Regions from separate parts of the Nonomuraea marmarensis genome, predicted to be linked through region 1. Evidence: riboswitches for the same ligand, from Rfam matches in the RefSeq annotation. Region 1 holds a riboswitch; each other region holds the start of a gene.
What was found. A riboswitch is a leader RNA that binds a small molecule or an ion and turns the genes downstream of it on or off. The one in region 1 is predicted to bind cyclic di-AMP.
Positions count from the first base shown of each region.

Region 1 (4,919 bases):
CTGTTTTACGCAGTCGCGCAGACTACTTGATCTTCACCACCACAGTGCCCGCGAACTTGTCCGCGAACGTCTGCTGCAGCGGCTTGTCCCACAGTTGCGAGGCGCCGTTCAGCGCGACCGCCACGTAGGCGAAAAGCCAGCCTATGAGCGGGACGACGTTGAGCACCCAGCCACCCCAGGTCACGCCCGCGCGCTTGAGCGCCAGGTCGGTCGGCAGGCCGCCCTGAGGCATGGCCTGCCCCACCGGGACGACCTTGATCCCCATGACCATCTTGCCGACCGTCTGGCCGTTCATCTTGGTCAGGAAGAACTCGTAGCCCACCCACAGCACCGTCACGATGATCGTCGACAGGATGCCCGCGATCGTGGACGACAGGAATCCGCCGGATCCACCGTTGACGGAGGAGTAGCTCGCGACGATGAACAGGCCGAAGACGAAGCCGATCAGGATGTTCACGATGAAGAGGATGACTCCATCGATCAGCCTGGCCACCAGCCGCTGCCACCACTCCGCCAGGGGGGCGGGGGCGCCGGGCGGCTGCATGCCTACCGGCTGGCCGTAGGGCTGCCCGTAGCCGGGCTGGCCGTAAGGCTGCTGCTGCGGCTGCCCGTAGGCCTGGCCGTACTGCTGCTGGTCGCCGTAGCCGGGCTGCTGGCCGTAGCCCTGCTGACCGTAGCCGGGCTGCGACTGCTGTTGCTGCCCGTAACCTTGCTGCTGGCCGTAGCCCGGCTGGGACTGCTGTTGCTGGCCGTAGCCCTGTTGACCGTAGTCGGGCTGCGACTGCTGTTGCTGTCCGTACTGCGGCTGCTGGCCGGACTGGGGTTGCTGGCCGTACTGCTGCTGACCGTAGCCCTGCTGGCCGTAGCCAGGCTGGGACGGCGGCTGCTGACCATATTGCTGACCAGACTGCTGTTGCTGGCCATATTGCTGCTGGCCGTAGTCCGGCTGGGACTGCTGTTGCTGCCCGTAGCCCTGCTGACCGTAGTCGGGCTGCGACTGCTGTTGCTGCCCGTACTGCGGCTGCTGGCCGTATTGGGGTTGCTGACCATGGCCCTGCTGGCCGTAGCCCTGCTGCTGCCCGTACTGAGGCTGCTGCTGCTGGCCGTATTGCGGTTGCTGACCATAGCCCTGCTGCTGCTGCCCGTATTGGGGCTGCTGCCCATAGGCGTCGTCCGCCCGGTAGCCGACCACAGTGACGTCGGGGTCGGGCTCGCCAGGATGGCGGCCCGTGTTGTGCTGCCCGTAATCCGGCGTGCCAGGCGCAGCGTTCTCGCCGGATTCGTCCTGTGGATACGGCGGCTGTCCGGTGCTCACCGTGTCACCTCGCTTCGAGTGCGCATGTGGCACGTGTCAGGACACATGCCTGTGCTGCCCAACGTATCGACATAGGTATCAACAATCACCTTTCCATCTGGTCAAGGTCCGCGTCACCCGATGTCAGATGGAGCAGCATGCGGGTGTTGCCCAGGGTGTTCGGCTTGACGTGTTCCAGGTCGAGGAACTCCGCCACCCCCTCGTCGTACGAGGCCAGAAGTTCGGCGTAGACCTCGGGTGAGACCGGCGTGCCCTGGATCGGGCGGAACCCGTGCCTCGCGAAGAAGTCGACCTCAAAAGTCAGACAGAATACACGCCGCAGACCCAGATCCTTAGCCTGCTGTATCAGCGCCGAGACGATCCGGCGGCCGACGCCCATGCCCCGGCTCTCCGGATCCACGGCCACCGTGCGGACCTCAGCGAGGTCCTCCCAGAGCACGTGGAGCGCGCCGCACCCGACGACCTGCCCGTCCCGCTCGGCCACCCAGAACTCCTGTACGTCTTCGTACAGCGTCACCGTGGCCTTCTCCAGGAGCCGCGGTCCCGCGCCCGCGTAGGTGTCCACCAGGCGCCTGACCGTGTGCACGTCGGGCGTGCGGGCACGCCGGACCACCACCCCGATCTCGGGGGTGGTCTCGGTCACTGTCAGTTCGGCCACCTGCTCCATGGCTCTCCAGAGTACAGATGTCATTACGGCTCAGCCCTAACTCCCATGTCTCGGCCCATCCTGTTACATCTGGTGGCCGGATGAGCACGGTTCCTCGCTCCGGTCCACGGCGGGAGGAAGCAAGGGCAAAGAGGACATAAGGTCTGTTCTGCACAGGTGTTCACGAGATCACCCTGTGACCCTTCGGTTGTGAAACCTCTACAGACTTGGCAGTTCTGGTTGAGCACGAACCTGGAGTGCATTAGTGTCCAGCGACAATGTTCCCCGCGTGTCGCGCGGGAGACACGCTCAATCCCCGCAAGGGGAGCCGGGGACCCGCCGGTGGCCAGAGCCACCACTGGGGTGAATCCGAGTCTTTCGGTAGGGCTGCTCCGGCCCGAACCCGTCAGCTAACCCGGTAGGCGTCTATGAGAGGAGCTGGTTGGTGAAGCGCACGCTCAACCGTGGGGGGAAGTCGGCGGGCAAGCACGCCCGCCCCCCGGAACGCGCCCGGCACCCACACCGTCTCGGTGTGGTAAGTGTCACAATCGCCGTGCTGCTGTTCGCCATCCCCGTCGGTTCCGCGTCCGCGGACCCCAAGCCCTCCCTCAAGGACCTCTCCGAGCAGGTCGAGAAACTGCACACCGAGATCGAGACGCTGGCCGAGCAGTACAACGGCCAGCGGGAGAAGCTCAAGACCGCCAAGAATGCCTCGGACGCCGCGCAGAAGACGCTGGCGAGCAGCGAGGCCGATCTGGCCGGCAAGCGGGCCAAGGCCGCCTTACTCGCCCAGAACGCCTACATGACGGGCGGCTTGGGCAAGGTGCTGGCGTTCGCGTCCTCGGACGACCCCGAGGCCTTTCTCGACCGGGCCGCGACCACCTACGCGCTCGAACAGCAGCAGGGCGAGGAGGTCAACCAGGTCACCAAGGCCATGGACGCCGCGGAACGCGCCAGGGCCGGTGCCAAGACGCGGATCGACGAGGTCCAGAAGATCGTCACCGACCTCGAGTCCAAGCGCGACAAGATCACCAAGCTGGTCACCAAGGTCGAGAGCAACCTGTACAGGCGGGCCGTGGGCGAGGCGGGCCGCTCCGGCACCCGCGCCGTGCGCGTCAACCTGCCGGTCGTCGGCAGCGGCAAGGCGGCGGAGGCCGCAAGATGGGCGCTCACGCAGCAGCTCAAGCCGTACGTCTGGGGCGCCGAGGGCCCGAACTCCTACGACTGCTCGGGCCTGGTCATGGCGGCCTACCAGCGGGTGGGCATCTCGCTGCCGCACTACACGGGCGACCAGTGGACGGCGGGCAGGCACATCTCGCGCTCCGAGCTGCGCCCCGGCGACCTGGTGTTCTTCTACAGCGACCTGCACCACATGGGCATGTATATCGGCGGCGGCATGATGGTGCACGCCCCCCAGACGGGCGACGTCGTACGGGTCGCGTCGATCGAAGGGCGCCCGTTCGCCGGCGCGGTGCGCATCGCCGACTGAGCTGCGGTGGATCCGCAGCGAAGCGAGGACATCCACCGCAGCACTCCGAGCGAAGCTCGGCAATCAGACGCTGCGGTGGATCCGTAGCGAAGCGAGGACATCCACCGCAGCTCCCCGAGCGAAGCCCGGCAATCAGACGCTGCCTCGCGGGCGCCGTCAGATCAACTGGCGGCGGGCCGCCCAGGCCACGGCCTCGATCGCGGTGGCCACGCCGATGCGGTCGCAGATGCCCCGTAACCTCCGGCGTACTGTGCGTCCGCTTATATCCAGACGTCTCCCCACCCGATCGACCGTGACTCCCTTGGCCAGCTCCGACAGCAACGCCAAATCCGCATGGCTCAGATCAACGCCTTCAGTGAGCACATCCATCGGGAGCCCTCCCCCCCAACAGCAGAACTCGGACCTCTCAGATAGGCCTAAGCCGCCTCGCAGACGGTAAACGCATCCTGGAAAGGTCGTCAAGCATGACAATCGCCGCACTTGACGAGCGCTATTGACATGATCCGATATATGTGACGTACTCGCCATATGACGACGGCACCCCGGCTACGATGAGTGATCTCGTCGAGGCTTCCGGCGCGCCGGATCCACCATCAATGAGCCCGGCCGACGTCCTGGGTTTTGATCCGTTCGATCCGGATTTTCTGCGCGATCCGTACGCCGAATATCGCGAGCTGAGCGAGCGCGGCGCGATCTTCCGCACCCGTGGCGGGTTGCTTGTCGCCACCACCCACGAGCTCTGCACGGCGCTGCTCCGCGACCCGCGCTTCGGCCACGGATCCGACCCGCTGGACAGAAGAGACCCAGGTCAGCCGGTGGAATCGTTCCTCTGGATGGATCCGCCGGACCACACCAGGCTGCGTGCTCTGGTCAGCAGGGCCTTCACTCCGCGCATGCTCGAACGGCTCCGCCCGCGCGTCGAGGCGATCACCGCCGAGCTGATCGGCGCGCTGCCGGAGGAGGCGGATCTCGTTTCCGGGCTCGCCTATCCGCTGCCCGTCATGGTGATCAGCGAGCTGCTCGGAGTGCCGCCGGAGGACCACGAACAGTTCCGTGATTGGAGCGACACACTCGCCCGCAGCCTTGACCCCATGCTTACAGAGGACCTCCTGTCCGAAACCGGGAGGGCCAGAAGAGAGTTTCGCGACTACTTCCGCGGCCTGATCGCGATCAGGCGCGAGCGGCCGGGAGACGACCTCCTGAGCGCCCTGGCGCGGGTCGAGGAGCTGACCGAGCCCGAGTTGCTGGCCACCTGCGTGCTGCTGCTCGTGGCCGGACACGAGACGACCGTCAACCTCATCGGCAACGGCGTGCTCAACCTGGCCCGGCACGGCCTGCTGCGGCACGCCGCCGAGCGGCCCAGGCAGGTGGTCGAGGAGGTGCTCAGGTACGACCCGCCGGTCCAGCTCACCGGCAGGAACGCGCTGGAGGACGTCGAGCTGGGCGGCGTGCCGGTGCCCAAGGGCACT
Region 1 is NZ_JBICRM010000009.1:64,124-69,042, reverse strand. Features, by position in the region: gene ACFLIM_RS16940 (RDD family protein) at 23-1,315, opposite strand; gene ACFLIM_RS16935 (amino-acid N-acetyltransferase) at 1,401-1,982, opposite strand; cyclic di-AMP (ydaO/yuaA leader) riboswitch at 2,258-2,401, shown strand; gene ACFLIM_RS16930 (C40 family peptidase) at 2,494-3,450, shown strand; gene ACFLIM_RS16925 (LuxR C-terminal-related transcriptional regulator) at 3,607-3,819, opposite strand; gene ACFLIM_RS16920 (cytochrome P450) at 4,002-4,919, shown strand, end outside.

Region 2 (4,919 bases), on a different contig from region 1:
CATCGAGGAGGTGGACTGGCACCGGGTGGAGCAGCGGATCAGGCGGCTCAACCTGCTGGGCTTCGACGTGGCCGAGATGATGGTGCGGCGCAAGGTCGGCACCGGGCGGCTGATCGTCCGCCCGAAGGTCGTGGACGCCGGGCACCACCAGCGGCGGCTGCTCAGGCTGACCGGGCTCGACGTGGAGGAGAACCAGGCGCGGCGGCTGCTGAACGACCTCGACGGGTTCCGGGTGGCCAAGGGGCTGCGGCACGAGGACGAGGCCATCGTGGCGCACCGGTGGCTGGCGGAGGTGTTCCAGCCGACGGTCGAGGCCATCCCCGCAGAGCTGCGCGGCAAGCTGGAGCCCGCGCAGCTCTTCCACGAGATCCTCGACCACCGCTGGTACCTGTCTGAGGAGGCCGGCGCCGACGTGGGCCTGACCACGGCGGTGAAGTCGTACGTGGACAACGTGCTGGTCCACAAGCCCGACGAGCAGGCGTTGCTGCCCGACGAAGCCGCAGAGTAGGCACTCAGGCGGTGGTCAGCTTGGTGATCTCAGCCACGATCTGGGGCCACAGCGGCTGCGGCAGATCGTGCCCCATGCCCGGATACGTCACCAGCCGGGCGCCGGGGATGGCCGCCGCCGTGGCCCGGCCGCCCACGATCGGAACGAGCTGGTCGGCCTCTCCGTGCATGACGAGAGTGGGCACGCTCACCCCGGCCAGCGACTCCGTACGGTCGCCGGAGGCCATGATGGCGGCCAGTTGCCGGGCCGTGCCCGCGGGGTCGAAGCACCGGTCGTAGGCCAGCCCCGCCATCGCCATCACCTTCTCCCGGTCCAGCTCGTAGCCGGGCGAGCCGATGGTCGACCAGGTCGTCACCGCCTGCGCCCGCACGGATTCGCGGTCGGCGGGGGGCCGGGCCATCAGCACGGCGAGCGCGGCCTCGGACGGCGGGGCGATCGACGGGCCGGGCGTGGACATGATGGAGGTCAGGGTCAGCAGTCGTCCGGGATGCCGGATGGCCAGCGTCTGGGCGATCATTCCGCCCATCGAGGCGCCGACCACGTGGGCGGCGGGCCAGCCGAGGGCGTCCATGAGCCCGGCGACGTCGTCGGCCAGGTCGTCCAGCAGGTACGCCGACGGCGCCCCCTGCTCCGGAACGCCGTGGTCGTGGAAGTGGGTGGACAGGCCGGTGTCGCGGTTGTCGAACCGTACGACGTGGTGTCCCTGCTCCGCCAGGAGCTCGCAGAGCCCTTCGTCCCAGTGGATGAGCTGGGCGCCGAGCCCCATGATGAGGAGCAGCGGCCGTGCTGCGGGCGAGCCGAAGCTCTCGTAGGCGATTTCGATGCCGTTCGCGGCTACGCGGGTGGTCACGAGGACCAGAATGTCATTCTGGTCCTGCTCTCGTAAAGGCGCCGGGATGCCGGTCCTACTCGGACCACGCGCCGGTGGAGAAGGGGACCGGATAGTTCTTCTTGCCCGGGCCGTCGCCCCACTTGGTGATGACGTAGTCGATGTCGATGTGGCCCTGCCCGCCGACGCCGTCGACGCCCAGCGTGTCGGAGTTGAACGAGCCACCGGTCAGCTCGGCGAACGTCTTGGCGTCGAGGTCCAGCATGACGCCGCGGCTGGAGGGCTCACCAGGCCCGCGATCTCCTACGAAGAAGGGCAGCTTCTTGCCCTTGTAGATCACGTACCCCTCGGTCAGCAGCGGCCAGCTCGGGCTGGCGGCCAGCCCCTTCTGCATGGGCTTGCCGCTGGCCGGCAGTCCCGTGTCACCGGCGCGACCGGAGGAGTCGTCCCAGAAGTAGGACGCCGTGGTCGAGCCCTTGAGCAGCACCTTGTCGTCGGTGCCGGAGTCGGCGCGGGCCGCGGCGCAACAGGTGACGGTCAGCACGCAGGTGGTGGAGGCGGTGAGCAGAGCGAGGGAACGCAGAGCGAGGGAACGCAGGCCAGAGCAAGCAGACATGGAGCATCGAATCCTTCGCGCAGGGGATGGGGGATTGCGCTCGCCTGGCGGAATGCCTGGCCGGACACGAGGCCCGATGCCGGCTACGCGGAGCGCACAGGGGGGAACCTAGGGAAGGGGGCCGCTCAGTGAACGGCCGGCACTACGTCTCCTGGGGGTACGCCGCTGCTGTCCATGGGGCACGTCCTCTCCCTCACGCCTACCGGGTTAGCTGACGGGTTCGGGCGTGGAGATGCCCTACCGACACGCGGTCGGATTCACCCCACAATCAGGTGGGTCCCCGGTTCCCGACTGCTCGGGATTCGGCGCCAGCGGCGGTCCCTCTTTGGTAAGGGCCAGGTCACCGGCTGGTAATGGGCAAAAACATAGCACCGATTCGGACAAACGCCAATGATTCACCATGAACCGGGCAAAGATCTACCTTTGGTCGGGAATGAGAAAGGGGGCACGGCATGCCGTACCCCCTGCGGACCCGAGCCTCAGCCGCCGCTCTTGCGCCTGAACGATCTTTTACTCGCAGCCGGACCGTGCGCCCCGTGGATCTTCGATGGGTCGCCGCCCCTGCCACCCGCGCCCGAGTCGGCATGCTGGTTACGCTTTCGCTCCAGCGCCTCACGGAACTTGCGCTTCATTTCGTCCTCGGGAGTTTCGTCGGTTTCCGGCTCCGGTGTTTCCGCCATGAGAGGACCTCCGTGGTGTTGGGGACAATCACAGCTTCGCACGCCACCGCTTATGACGCGAAACCGACCTCGACCTTGTTCTCCGGTACGGCCGGCGCATCCAGCCTCTTGGCCGGCATCGCTACCAGCGCCACCAGGGCGACCAGCGCCCCCACCACCCCGATCGACGGGATGACGAGGGCCGCCGCGGAGGCATGCGCCGCGGCCACGCCGTGCACGAGGGCGTTGGCGGTGACCGTGGAGGTGTAGAGCGTGCCGCCCACGGCCAGCGCCACGGAGCCGCCGATCTGGCGGAAGAAGGTCAGGTTGGCCGAGGCGGTGCCGATGTACTGCGGCTCGACGGACTGCTGCGCGGCCATGGTCAGCCCGGACAACATCGGCCCCATCCCCAGCCCTATCAGCGACATCCATCCCGCCAGCGCCACGGCACCGGTCTGCAGGGTCAGGTTCAGGCACAGGAGGGTGCCCGCGACGAGGAGGAACGGGGCGGCGACGAGCCACGGCTTGTAGACCCTGGTCCTGGACGTGAGCACGCCCATGAGAACGCTGCCCACGACCATCGCCAGCGTCATCGGGTAGATCCGCAGCCCCGACTCGGTGGCGCTGACGCCGAGGGCCTCCTGGAAGTAACGCGGCAGGAACACGACTCCGGCGTACATGCAGAAGGCGGTGAAGAAGGAGGTCAAGTTCACCAGCGTGTACGTGCGGTTCCCGAACAGGTGCATGGGCATGATCGGACTGGCCGCCCGCCGCTCCACCAGCACGAACACCGCCAGCAACGCCAGCGCGAGCACGATCGGCCCGGCCACGGCCGCGTCGGTCCACGCGTTCCCGTCGAGCCCCTTCTCCGTCAGCCCCAGCAACAACGCGGTGATGGCCACGGTGAACACGGCGATGCCCGCGTAGTCCGGCCGGCCGCCGCCGACGCCTGGCCGGTTCGGCAAGCGCAGCACCACGATCGCGATCAGGACCAGGCCGAGCGGCACGTTCACGTAGAAGGCCCAGCGCCAGGTCGCGTGGTCGGTGAACAGCCCGCCGAGGAACGGCCCCGCCAGGTACGTCAGCCCCATCACGCCGCCGAGCGCGCCCTGGACGCGGGCTCCGTTCGTACTCGGCGGGAACAGCTCCATCACCAGCGCGATCGACAGCGGCAGCAGCGCGCCCGCGCCGAGCCCCTGGAGCGCGCGGAAGGCGATGAGCTGCACCATGTCCTGGGCCACCCCGCACAACGCCGAGCCCGCCACGAACACCACCATCCCGACCAGCAACAACGGCTTCCTGCCGTGCTGGTCGGACAACCTGCCGTAGAGGGGGACCGTCACCGTGGAGGTGAGCAGGTAGGCGGTCACCACCCAGACGTAAAGGGACGAGCCGCCCAGCTCGCTCGTGATGCGTGGCAGCGCCGTGCCGACGATCGTCTGGTCGAGCAGCGCCAGGAACATCCCGCCGAGCGCGGCGAGCAACACCAGTCCCTTGCCCTTGGGATTCATGTCAGTAGTCACAGGTAAATGTTTATATGTAAGCTCTGACATGTCAAATCTTCGATATGCTGGCAGGCATGTCCCTACGGATCGCGCTGCTCGGGCTGTTGTCGGGTGTGGGCCCGGCCAGCGGCTATGACCTGGCCAAGAAGTTCGAGCACTCGCTCAACCACGTCTGGCAGGCCGGGCACACGCAGATCTATCCGGAGCTGGTGAAGATGGCCTCCGACGGGTTGGTGGCGGTGGAGTCGGAGGGCGCCAGGGGGCGCAAGATCTACACGATCACGCCGGAGGGCACGCGCGAGTTGCACGAGTGGATGGTGGATCACGCGCCGTCGCTGACCATCCGCAGCGAGATCGCGCTCCAGGCGTTCCTGCTCCCGCTGCTCGACAGGGACGAGGCGATCGCGACGGTCGAACGGATCAGGGCCGGCTACCAGGCCCGGCTGGCGGTGCTGGAATGCAAGGGGGGCGAGGCCGGGCTCGGCAAATATGCGCTGAGACTCGGCTTGAGCCAGCTCCGCACCAGCATCCAGTGGGCCGACGAGACGCTGGCCGACCTCAAACGCGCCTGAACGCCAGCAGGCGGAACACCGGGTAAAGGGGTTCCGTTCCGTTCATGGTGTTGTGTTGGAGCCGCTCAGGAAATAGACCCGGCATGATGCTCGAGCCCCCGGTACCGCCATGAGTCTCCTCGGTCGTGACCTGGCGATGGACCTGGGCACGGCCAGCACCCGAATCTACGTCAAGCGCAAGGGCATCGTGCTCGACGAGCCCTCCGCCGTCATCCGCGACACCCTCACGG
Region 2 is NZ_JBICRM010000015.1:19,889-24,807, reverse strand. Features, by position in the region: gene ACFLIM_RS24365 (DUF4032 domain-containing protein) at 1-508, shown strand, start outside; gene ACFLIM_RS24360 (alpha/beta fold hydrolase) at 513-1,358, opposite strand; gene ACFLIM_RS24355 (hypothetical protein) at 1,414-1,953, opposite strand; cyclic di-AMP (ydaO/yuaA leader) riboswitch at 2,135-2,271, opposite strand; gene ACFLIM_RS24350 (DUF5302 domain-containing protein) at 2,433-2,585, opposite strand; gene ACFLIM_RS24345 (MDR family MFS transporter) at 2,684-4,135, opposite strand; gene ACFLIM_RS24340 (PadR family transcriptional regulator) at 4,192-4,689, shown strand; gene ACFLIM_RS24335 (rod shape-determining protein) at 4,799-4,919, shown strand, end outside.
Region 2: another riboswitch for cyclic di-AMP. It lies ahead of ACFLIM_RS24355 (hypothetical protein); the one in region 1 lies ahead of ACFLIM_RS16930 (C40 family peptidase).

Region 3 (4,919 bases), on a different contig from region 1:
GCAGCTTCACCGACGTCCTAGTCCTGGAGCCACTCGGCCAGGACCTCTGCCGTGTGCTCGCCGAGACGAGGCGGCGGGAGCCGTACGGAGCCAGGTGTCCTGGACAGTTTCACGGTGACGCCGGGCAGGGGCACGGAGCCGAGCGAGGGGTGCTCGACCTCGGCGATCACCCCGCGGTGCCGCAGCTGCGGATGGTGTACGGCCGGCGACGGCCGGCTCGGCACCATCGGATGGGCCGCCTGCCCGCTGCCCCGGTGACGCGGCCTGCCGGTCACGCCGGCGTCCGCCGACTCCGGTAGACCTCCGGCATGATGCGCGGCCTTGGCGAGCTCGCGAACCGCCGCGGCGCGTGCGCTACTCCTCAGGTCGCGAGGCCGAGGCCATGAAGATCGGCAACGCCAGGAACATGCGACCTGCCTGGGCTCGTTCCTTCTGCTCGCTCACCCACGCCGCTTCCTGCTCAGGGGTGACGGCTCCGGCCGCACGGGCGCCCTCCGCGATGCCGGTGAGCATGGGCAGCATGGCCGCGTCGGTGAAGACGCTCATGTGCGCCTCCACCGCGACGTCCTCGAACCCGGTGTCGAGCAGCAGGTTGCGGTAACGGCGGGCCGCCCGCGGATTGGCGGTCAGGTCGGCGCGGGCGTGCACGATGGTCCGGGTGAGCGCCGGGTCGTCGGAGTCGATGACGAAGGTGTCCCAGTCCTGCCCGATGAGCACGACGCGACCGCCCGGAGCGAGCACCCGCTTGGCCTCCTCCAGCGCCTTGGCCGCGTCGGCGAGCTCGTGGAAGACCTTCTCGGCTCGATACCCGGCGACCTCGCCGTCCTCGAGCGGCAGGCCGAAGGCGTCGCCGATCCGGAAGTCGGCCTGCGGCCACCGACGGCGGGCCACCGCGATCATCTCCTCGCTGACGTCCACGCCGATCGCCCGCGCCCCGCGCTCCCCCAGCTCGTGTACCGCACGTCCCGCGCCGCAGCCCACGTCCACCACGGCCGCGCCGTCCGGGAGGCCGAGCAGCTCGGACGAGCGCGCCCGCAACGCGACCGCCCCCGGCAACGCGTCGACGACGTCGAGCAGCTGAATGAATGATTCCATGTGTTCCGTCGTTTTGGACATGCGAGCCAGCATGCGACTTAATGTCGGCATGAAGTCAAATGCGACCATGAGCATCGGCGACATCGCGGAGCGGTTCGGGCTGGCCACGCATGTCCTGAGGCACTGGGAGGCCATGGGCCTGCTCTGCCCGGCCCGGATCGGCGGGGAACGCCGCCGATACGGGCCCGACGACCTCTACCGGGTGGCCGTGATCCTGCGCGCCAAGGAAGCCGGATTCAGCCTCGACGACATCCGCGAGATGATGACCACCTCGGACGCGGCGGAACGGCGTGGTGTCCTGCTGCGCCGTCGGGCGGAGCTCGCCCGGCGCATCGCCGAGGCGCAGGCGTCGCTCGAGCTCATCGACTGCGCACTGGACTGCGACCACGAGGACTTCACCAGCTGTTCCCATTTCCAGTCCATGGTGGCCGAGCGGATCTCCGTATCCTCCCCGCCACACGTGCGAGTGTGAGCCGGGCCGCCACCGCGAGGGGGCCACGCCCCTCGCACCGGCAGGCATCAGCTATTAGGCAGGATAGTAGGAAGCGCCACTTGCCACGCAGGAGATCAGCCTGGGCCTTCGGCCAGAGCAAGGCAACGGCGGCATGGACTTCGGGCCGGTACAGAAGGCGCCCCTGCTCAGCCACATCGAATCGCCGGCCACGAAGTTGCTGATCGGTCCCGGAGCGGACGGTGCCGGAAGCCCGTCTCGGTTCGCAAGGTGCTTCAGGCGCTGCAGCGCCACCGGGTTCTCGCCTACACGACTGTGATGTCGCACTCGCAAAACTTGCGGTTTGTCTACTTGTCAGGCTTTTGGTTAATACGTTATCTTCTGCGAAATACATCCGGTTTGTCCGGTCGCTACTTTGAGCATCGCATGACATCGCAGGCGCGCCTGTGACCGCTGAGTCCGCCTGCGGGCGGAACCGGGGACCCGTTCGTACTACTTGGGGTGAATTGGCACGGATAGTGCCATAGGGCAGCTTCCACGCCCGAACCCGTCAGCTAACCCGGTAAGCGGTATGGAAGCAAGGAGAACTCCCTACCGATGGCCGACCACCGTCCTACCCCAGCCCCGAAGATCAACATCGCCCGAATGGCCACTCCCGGAATCGTGCGTAAGCTCGCGGCGACCGCCTTGCTGACCATGATCACCGCCGTGGCTGGTGCGTCCGTCGCCAGTTCCGCGCATGCCCATGAGTTCGCCTACGGCCAGGACGTCTCCAACTACGAGCCGGCGCACGACTGGGCTGCCAGTGGCGCGGAGTTCGGCATCGTCAAGGCGACCGAGGGCACCGACTTCACCGACCGCGCCTTCGCCCGCCACTGGGCCGAGATGGCCGGGCAGAACATGGTGCGCGGCGCCTACCACTACGGTCGCCCGGCCAACGACCCCGTCGCCGAGGCCGACTTCTTCCTGTCCGTGGTGAACAAGCAGCCGGCCAAGCCCGGTGACCTCCTGGCCCTGGACCTGGAGACCACCGACGGCAAACCCGCGGCCTACGTCAACGCTTGGGCCAAGACGTGGCTGGAGCGGGTGAAGGCCAAGACCGGCGTCACCCCGTTGTTCTACTCCGGCTGGAACTTCGCCAGCAAATACGGTCAAGGCCTCGGCCAGTATCCGCTGTGGGTCGCCCACTACAGCAAGGCCAAAGGTACGGTCACGCCACCCCCGCCGTGGAAGACGTGGACCATCCACCAGTACACCGACAGCCCGGTGGACCAGAACGTCTCCTCCGTGAGCCTGGACCAACTCCGCGCCCTGGGCCGTAAGTAGCCAGAGTGTCTGGACGCGCGGCCCGCCCCTTGGGTGCCCCGCGCCGACCGATCAGTGTCCGCGGGCTGCGCAAGCGCTTCGGCGAACTGGAGGTGCTCAAGGGCGTCGGCCTGGACGTCGAGCGGGGCGAGGTGGTCGTACGGCACGCGCCGCGCGAGCAGCTAATTCGTACAAGAGTGTTCAGGTTTTGGCCATAAGGGGCTACAGTAAGTCGAACATCAGTGTTTACTTACGGAGGCCTCGTGACTGACTCAGCCACGCAAGCGGTGCCGGACTCGCGGCGGTGGATCGCTCTCGTGCTGCTCTGCGTCGCCCAGTTCATGCTGATCCTGGACGTTACGGTGATCAACGTGGCGCTGCCGAGCATCGGCTCCGGCCTGGACCTCGACCGCGCCTGGCTCACCTGGGCCGTCACCGCCTACACGCTGTGCTTCGGCGGGCTCATGTTGCTCGGCGGCCGCCTGGGGGACGCCTACGGCACGCGCCGGATCCTGCTGGCCGGCCTGACCCTGTTCACCCTCGCCTCGCTGGTCACGGGCCTGGCCACCAGCGGGCCCGTACTGATCGGCGGACGGCTCGCCCAGGGCGTGGGCGCGGCGCTGCTGTCCCCGTCCGCGCTGGCCACCATCACCCGCACCTTCCACGGCGCCGAACGCGGCAAAGCGCTCGGCGCATGGGCGGCGCTCGGCGGAGCCGGATTCGCGGCGGGCGCGCTGCTCGGCGGGCTGCTGACCGCATGGCCCGGCTGGCGCTGGGTGTTCTTCATCAACGTCCCGGTCGGGCTGGCCGTGCTGGTTCTGCTGCCCCGCATGGTCGCCGCGCACCGTCCCGCGCGCCGGCGGCGCATCGACCTGCCCGGCGCCGTCCTGGCCACCGGGTCGACCGCGGCCCTCGTCTACGGCCTGGTCAACGTGGGCGACTCCGGATGGGGGTCGGCCACGACCCTGCTCGCGCTCGGTGGCGCCCTGGCGGGATACGTTCTGTTCGCGGTGGTCGAGCGAGCCACCGCCGAACCGTTGATGGACGTGCGGATCCTGGCCCGCCGGCCGGTCGCCACCGGCGCGTTCCTGATGCTCGCCGCCACCGCGCTGCTGCTGGCCATGGTCTTCCTCGGCTCGCTCTACCTGCAGCGGGTGCAGGGCATGCCCGCGCTGGTCACCGGGCTCCTGTTCGTGCCGGTGGCGCTCGCGACCGGGGCTGTCGGGCACCTGGCCGGGCACGTCATCCATCGGCACGGCGCGCGGGGGGCCGCCGTCAGCGGACTACTGCTGGCCGCCGCCGGCGCGACCGTCCTCGCCCTGGTGGACGGCACCGCCGGGGTCATCACCGGCCTGGCGATCGGCGCGGGCGGCATCGTCCTGACGTTCGTCGCCGCCACCACCACCGCGCTCGGATACGTCTCTCAACACGAGGCGGGACTGGCTTCCGGCGTGGTCAACACCTTCCACGAGGTCGGTGGGTCAGTCGGCGTCGCGGTCGTATCCGCGATCGCAGCTCGCGGCATCGAGGCCGGCACGGCCAGCGGTTTCCCTGCCGCGTACGCGGTGGCGGCGGGCGCGGCGGTCGTCGCCGCACTCATCGCGGTCGCGCTCGTCCCGAAGGGCAAGGCGCACCTGCCCGAAGGCGTCCATCTCCACTGACTTTCTGCAGGGACAACCGATGACAAGGTCCGCGACCAGCGCCATCGCGCCCGGCAACGACCCGTTCCCGCCGGAGGGCTCCCCTGTGTTGCCGGCCGAGCGCGGCCCATCATGACTCCCCGGCGGCGCGGGACTCGACGCCCCTCTCCGCGATCAAATAGGTGATCTCTGGGCGCGTGAGCAGTTCTCGCATGCGATCGATGCTCACGGTGATCGCGGCCCCCTGATTCTGGTGCTCGGCGAGCTCACGCATCAACCCATGAACGATCGCTGCGGAGGGGTTACAGGCGACGGTGAAGTCGATGTAGACGTTGTCGCCGTCTCCGGGGCCGCTCTGGCCGAGCACATGCCGCCGGCTGGGTCGATAGGAGATCTCACCGTCGCAATGGTCGGTGACGACGCGCTTG
Region 3 is NZ_JBICRM010000014.1:133,101-138,019, reverse strand. Features, by position in the region: gene ACFLIM_RS23840 (CoA transferase) at 18-275, opposite strand; gene ACFLIM_RS23835 (methyltransferase domain-containing protein) at 355-1,095, opposite strand; gene ACFLIM_RS23830 (MerR family transcriptional regulator) at 1,163-1,567, shown strand; cyclic di-AMP (ydaO/yuaA leader) riboswitch at 1,988-2,130, shown strand; gene ACFLIM_RS23825 (glycoside hydrolase family 25 protein) at 2,192-2,872, shown strand; gene ACFLIM_RS23820 (MFS transporter) at 3,115-4,512, shown strand; gene ACFLIM_RS23815 (hypothetical protein) at 4,622-4,858, opposite strand.
Region 3: another riboswitch for cyclic di-AMP. It lies ahead of ACFLIM_RS23825 (glycoside hydrolase family 25 protein); the one in region 1 lies ahead of ACFLIM_RS16930 (C40 family peptidase).

Region 4 (4,919 bases), on a different contig from region 1:
CGCCGCGGGCGTGGTGGTCATGTTCCGGCCCGACCTGCTCGCCCCCTCGGGCGCGGTGCCCGAAGAGACCACGCCGGTGGTTGCTATGGCCGAGGAGACCACACCGGTGGTCGCGGCGCCGGCGGAGGTGGTGAGCCCGTTCGCCGGGTCCCCGGCCGAGGACTACGCCGACGGGATCGACGGGTTCGTGCTGCCGGAGGCGAAGGCGCTGGGCGGGTTGTCGAAGAAGGACGTGGCCAAGGGGCTGGAGCGGACGCGCGAGCTGCTGGCCGCCGCCTACCTCGACAAGAAGACGCTGCTGGGCGGAGATCCGGACGCCTTCGCCAAGTTGCTGGACCGCGAGCAACGCGACTGGTTCCGCGATGACCTGGACGACTCGAAGGAGCCCAACCGGCCCATGGTGAACAGCTTCGCCCCGAAGACGGCCGAGCTCACCACCGAGGTCATCAAGGTGAGAGGACAGGCCACGCTGGGCACGTTCCGGGAAGACGGCCTGCGCGGGGTCGAGGTGAAGCTGAACCACCTGGTCGTCTACGCGGTGCACCGCCCCGGCCAGCCCGCCACCACCGTCAGGCTCGTCACCCATCCCACCGGAAGCGTGCAGTTGTACCGCGAGTCCGGCCGGCTCGTCGTCTGGGTGGACGGGTGGGGTGCGAGCGCGACGCCCGCCCGCTGCGACGTGGAGGACGGGTTCATTCACCCCTACTACGAGGATTCGCCTGAGGACAAGGTGGGTGCCACCGGACCACCCTCAGATCCCTACGTTCTGGACGACGAGCCGAGCAGCGACGACGGCTGCGAGGCGTCGCAGGGCACCTGACCTACGTAACATGTGTGAAACAAACGAGACACCATTCGGAAACGGCCACGGCCTAACGTCGGCATGATGGCCAGTCCCAGGGAGGTTCGAGAGTGTTCAACTCCGCCGACGACGTCCTGAAGTTCATCAGTGACGAAGGGGTGCAGTTCGTCGATGTCAGGTTCACAGACCTGCCGGGGACGACTCACCACTTCACCTTCCCGGTTGAGAACTTCGGCGCGAGCGTCTTCACAGACGGACTCATGTTCGACGGCTCGTCGATCCGCGGATTCCAAGCGATCCACGAGTCCGACATGCTGCTGCTGCCCGACCCGACCAGCGCCGTGGTGGACCCGTTCCGCCAGCACAAGACGCTCAATCTGAACTTCTTCGTGCACGACCCGCTGACCGGCGAGGCCTACAGCCGCGACCCGCGCAACGTCGCGCGCAAGGCCGAGGACTACCTCAGGGGCACCGGCATCGCCGACACGGTCTACTTCGGCCCCGAGGCCGAGTTCTATATCTTCGACGACGTGCGCTTCGAGACGAAGCAGCACGCCGGCTACTACTACATCGACTCCATCGAGGGCGCCTGGAACACCGGCAAGGCGACCGAGGGCGGCAACCTCGGCTACAAGCCGCGCTACAAGGGCGGCTACTTCCCCGTGCCGCCGATGGACCACTTCACCGACCTGCGCTCGGAGATGGTCCGCAACCTCATCGAGTGCGGCATCGACGTCGAGATGCAGCACCACGAGGTCGGCACCGCGGGTCAGGCGGAGATCGACTTCAAGTTCGGCACGCTGCTCAAGACGGCCGACAACCTGATGCTCTACAAGTACATCATCAAGAGCACCGCGCTCGAATTCGGCCACACGGTCACGTTCATGCCCAAGCCGCTCTTCGGCGACAACGGCTCCGGCATGCACTGCCACCAGTCGCTCTGGAAGGACGGCTCGCCGCTCTTCTACGACGAGGTCGGCTACGCGGGGTTGTCCGACACGGCCCGCTACTACATCGGCGGCCTGCTCAGGCACGCGCCGTCGCTGCTGGCCTTCACCAACCCGACGGTCAACTCCTACCACCGCCTGGTCCCCGGCTACGAGGCCCCGGTCAACCTGGTCTACTCCCAGCGCAACCGCTCGGCCTGCGTACGCATCCCGATCACGGGCTCCAACCCGAAGGCCAAGCGCATCGAGTTCCGGGTGCCGGACCCGTCGTGCAACCCGTACTTCGCCTTCTCGGCGATGCTGATGGCGGGCATCGACGGCATCCGCAACAAGATCGAGCCGCCGGAGCCGGTCGACAAGGACCTCTACGAGCTGCCGCCGGAGGAGGCCCGCCAGGTGCCGCAGGTGCCCGGCTCGCTGCCCGAGGTGCTCACGGCGCTGGAGGAGGACCACGACTACCTGCTCGAGGGCGGCGTGTTCACGCCGGACCTGATCGAGACGTGGGTGGCGTACAAGCGGGAGAACGAGGTCGACCCGATCCGGCTGCGGCCGCACCCGCACGAGTTCGAGCTCTATTACGACATCTGATCCCGTAGCCCGTAAAAGGCCATCGGCTGTCCCGTTGAGGGCACGGTCGATGGCCTTTCGGTTGCCACGAGAAAGTCACCAAGACTGAAAGCGCCGGTCGAGAGCCGATCACCGTGAACCCCACCGGCACCTCCCGCCACGAGCGGAGAGGTCACGAATGTCCCCCGGTCCCGGGCTCGCGTACCGCGCCGAAGATTTTGCCAAAGCCCTGAAATCCCTACAGGTACGGCGATTCAGGGTTTACGCGAGTACGCGTACATTGCGAGGGGATTTGCCCCACTTGCAATGATTATGGGGGCATATATACCTTTTTCAGCATTACGGCCCACGTTTTGGCGAGCACTCGCCGGATCGTTGCCGCATCGTTGACAGGCCGAATCCGCACATCACGGAGCCGGGGACCCGCCTTTATCCCGGGGTGAATCGGACGCCAGCCCAGGCTGCGCCCGTAGGGCACTTCCAAGCCCGAACCCGTCAGCTAACCCGGTAGGCGACATGGAAGCAAGGAGTCAAATCCCCCATGCTCGATCTCTCCAAACGGCTCAGCCTCTCTGCCGCCGGCGCTCTCCTGGCCGGGGCCACCACACTGGCGAGCGTGACCGGCCCGGCGATCGCGTCGACCGCCGAGCATGGCCCGGCGCACGCGGCCGTGCAGGAGCAGGAGCCGCTCACCTACGGCCAGGACGTCTCCAACTACCAGCCGCTGTACGACTGGAACGCCAGCCCGGCCCAGTTCGGCATCATCAAGGCCACCGAGGGCATGACCTTCACCGACGCCGCCTTCGCCAGGCACTGGCGGGAGCTGGGCAAGAAGGGCATCGTACGCGGGGCCTACCACTACGGCCACCCCCGCAACAACCCCATCGCCGAGGCCGACCACTTCCTGTCCGTGGTGAACGCCCAGCCCGCCAAGAGCGGGGACCTGCTGGTCCTCGACATGGAGACGACCGACGGCAAGTCCGTCGCCGAGGTCAACGCCTGGGAAAAGGCGTGGCTGTCGCACGTGAAGGCCAAGACCGGGATCACCCCGATGTTCTACAGCGGCTGGCGCTTCGCCAACATCTACGGCAAGGGCCTGTCCGAATATCCGTTGTGGGTCGCCCACTACGGCAAGGCCAAGGGGATGGTGACCCCGCCCGCCGACTGGAAGTCCTGGACCATCCACCAGTACTCCGACTACCCCGTCGACCAGGACGTCTCCGTACTGACCCCTGACCAGCTGCGCCACCTGGGCCGCCAGTCCGCCTGACCGGGCGGGCCACGAGGTGGTTGGGTAGGAACCGGTCATGGGACCGATCGTCATCCAGCGTGTCTACGATCACGCGCCTGCCCGCGGCGCGGTGTTCCTCGTCGACCGTGTGTGGCCTCGGGGAGTGCGCAAGGACGACCTGCGGCTCGACGGATGGCTGCCGGACGTCGCGCCGTCGAAGGAGCTGCGCCAGTGGTTCGGCCACCGGCCCGAGCGGTTCGCCGAGTTCGCCGAGCGTTATCGGGCCGAGCTCGCCGAGCACCCCGAGACGGTCGAACCGTTGCTCGCCGCCGCCGAGAAGGGGCCGGTGACGCTGCTCTACTCGGCCAAGGACACCGAGCACAACCAGGCTGTGGTGCTGCGGGACCATCTTCAGCGCGCCCGCTAGGGATCTCCTACGGCCTCACGTCCCCGCGAACTCGAACCGGGGCGCGGACGGGGCCAGGATCGCGGACTTCGGGGTGACGGGCCAGAGGGTGCTCAGCTCGTCGGAGAGCGTGGCCGTGAGGGACTCGATGTCCTGCCGCGCCGTGTCGTGCAGCGCCTCCGCGACGATCAGGACGTCGGTGGTCGTGTCGCGGATGGCCGAATAGCCGCTCTGGCGGTTGGTCCAGCGGCGGGCATGCGCGTTCCCGAGGGCGTCCGCGAAGATGACCTCCCCGGCCGGCGGGTGCTCCGTCTCGCCGGAGAAGGTCAGGTATGTCTCGTCGCCCGCCGCATGCCGCACTTCCACATACTCCGAGATCCGGGAGGCGTCGAACACTGCCACCGGGATGGCGTACGCGATGGAGACCGCGTTGCACAGGTCGATCACGGGATGCAGGCGCGGCAGAGATCCCTCTTTCCTGAAGCGGCGCAGCAGCGACTCCGAGGCGCACCGATATCGGGTCGGCTTGAGGCCCATCTTCGAGAACGCCCGCCGCCACGCCTGGATCTCCGGCAGCTCGCCTTCCGATGCGATGGCGAGCCTCTTGGCGGCGATCTCGCCGAACCGGGCGAGCCGGTCGTCGACGGAGACGTCCGTGGAGATGCCCGGCGCGAAGATCAACCCGGGCGCCAGCTCGGGAAAGTCCCGCCAGATGGCATCGGAATGCTGGAAATACATGGTCACCTCGTCATCGCGGCCGGGGAGCACGGGCCGATCACGATACCCGCATCCTCGCCTCCGGGTCAGGCGGGGATGGCGGGGTTGGCGGCGCGGGCGCGGCGGGCGGCCAGCGCGTAGCAGGCGCAGGTCACCGCCGTCAGGATGGCCGCCGCCAGCAGGGGCCGGCCGATGACGCCCATGACCGCCACGCCGAGGGTGGCGCCGACCTGGCGGAACGCGTTCAGG
Region 4 is NZ_JBICRM010000001.1:109,074-113,992, reverse strand. Features, by position in the region: gene ACFLIM_RS00600 (hypothetical protein) at 1-820, shown strand, start outside; gene glnA (type I glutamate--ammonia ligase) at 913-2,337, shown strand; cyclic di-AMP (ydaO/yuaA leader) riboswitch at 2,699-2,845, shown strand; gene ACFLIM_RS00590 (glycoside hydrolase family 25 protein) at 2,858-3,586, shown strand; gene ACFLIM_RS00585 (DUF488 domain-containing protein) at 3,624-3,974, shown strand; gene ACFLIM_RS00580 (B3/B4 domain-containing protein) at 3,990-4,721, opposite strand; gene ACFLIM_RS00575 (MFS transporter) at 4,757-4,919, opposite strand, start outside.
Region 4: another riboswitch for cyclic di-AMP. It lies ahead of ACFLIM_RS00590 (glycoside hydrolase family 25 protein); the one in region 1 lies ahead of ACFLIM_RS16930 (C40 family peptidase).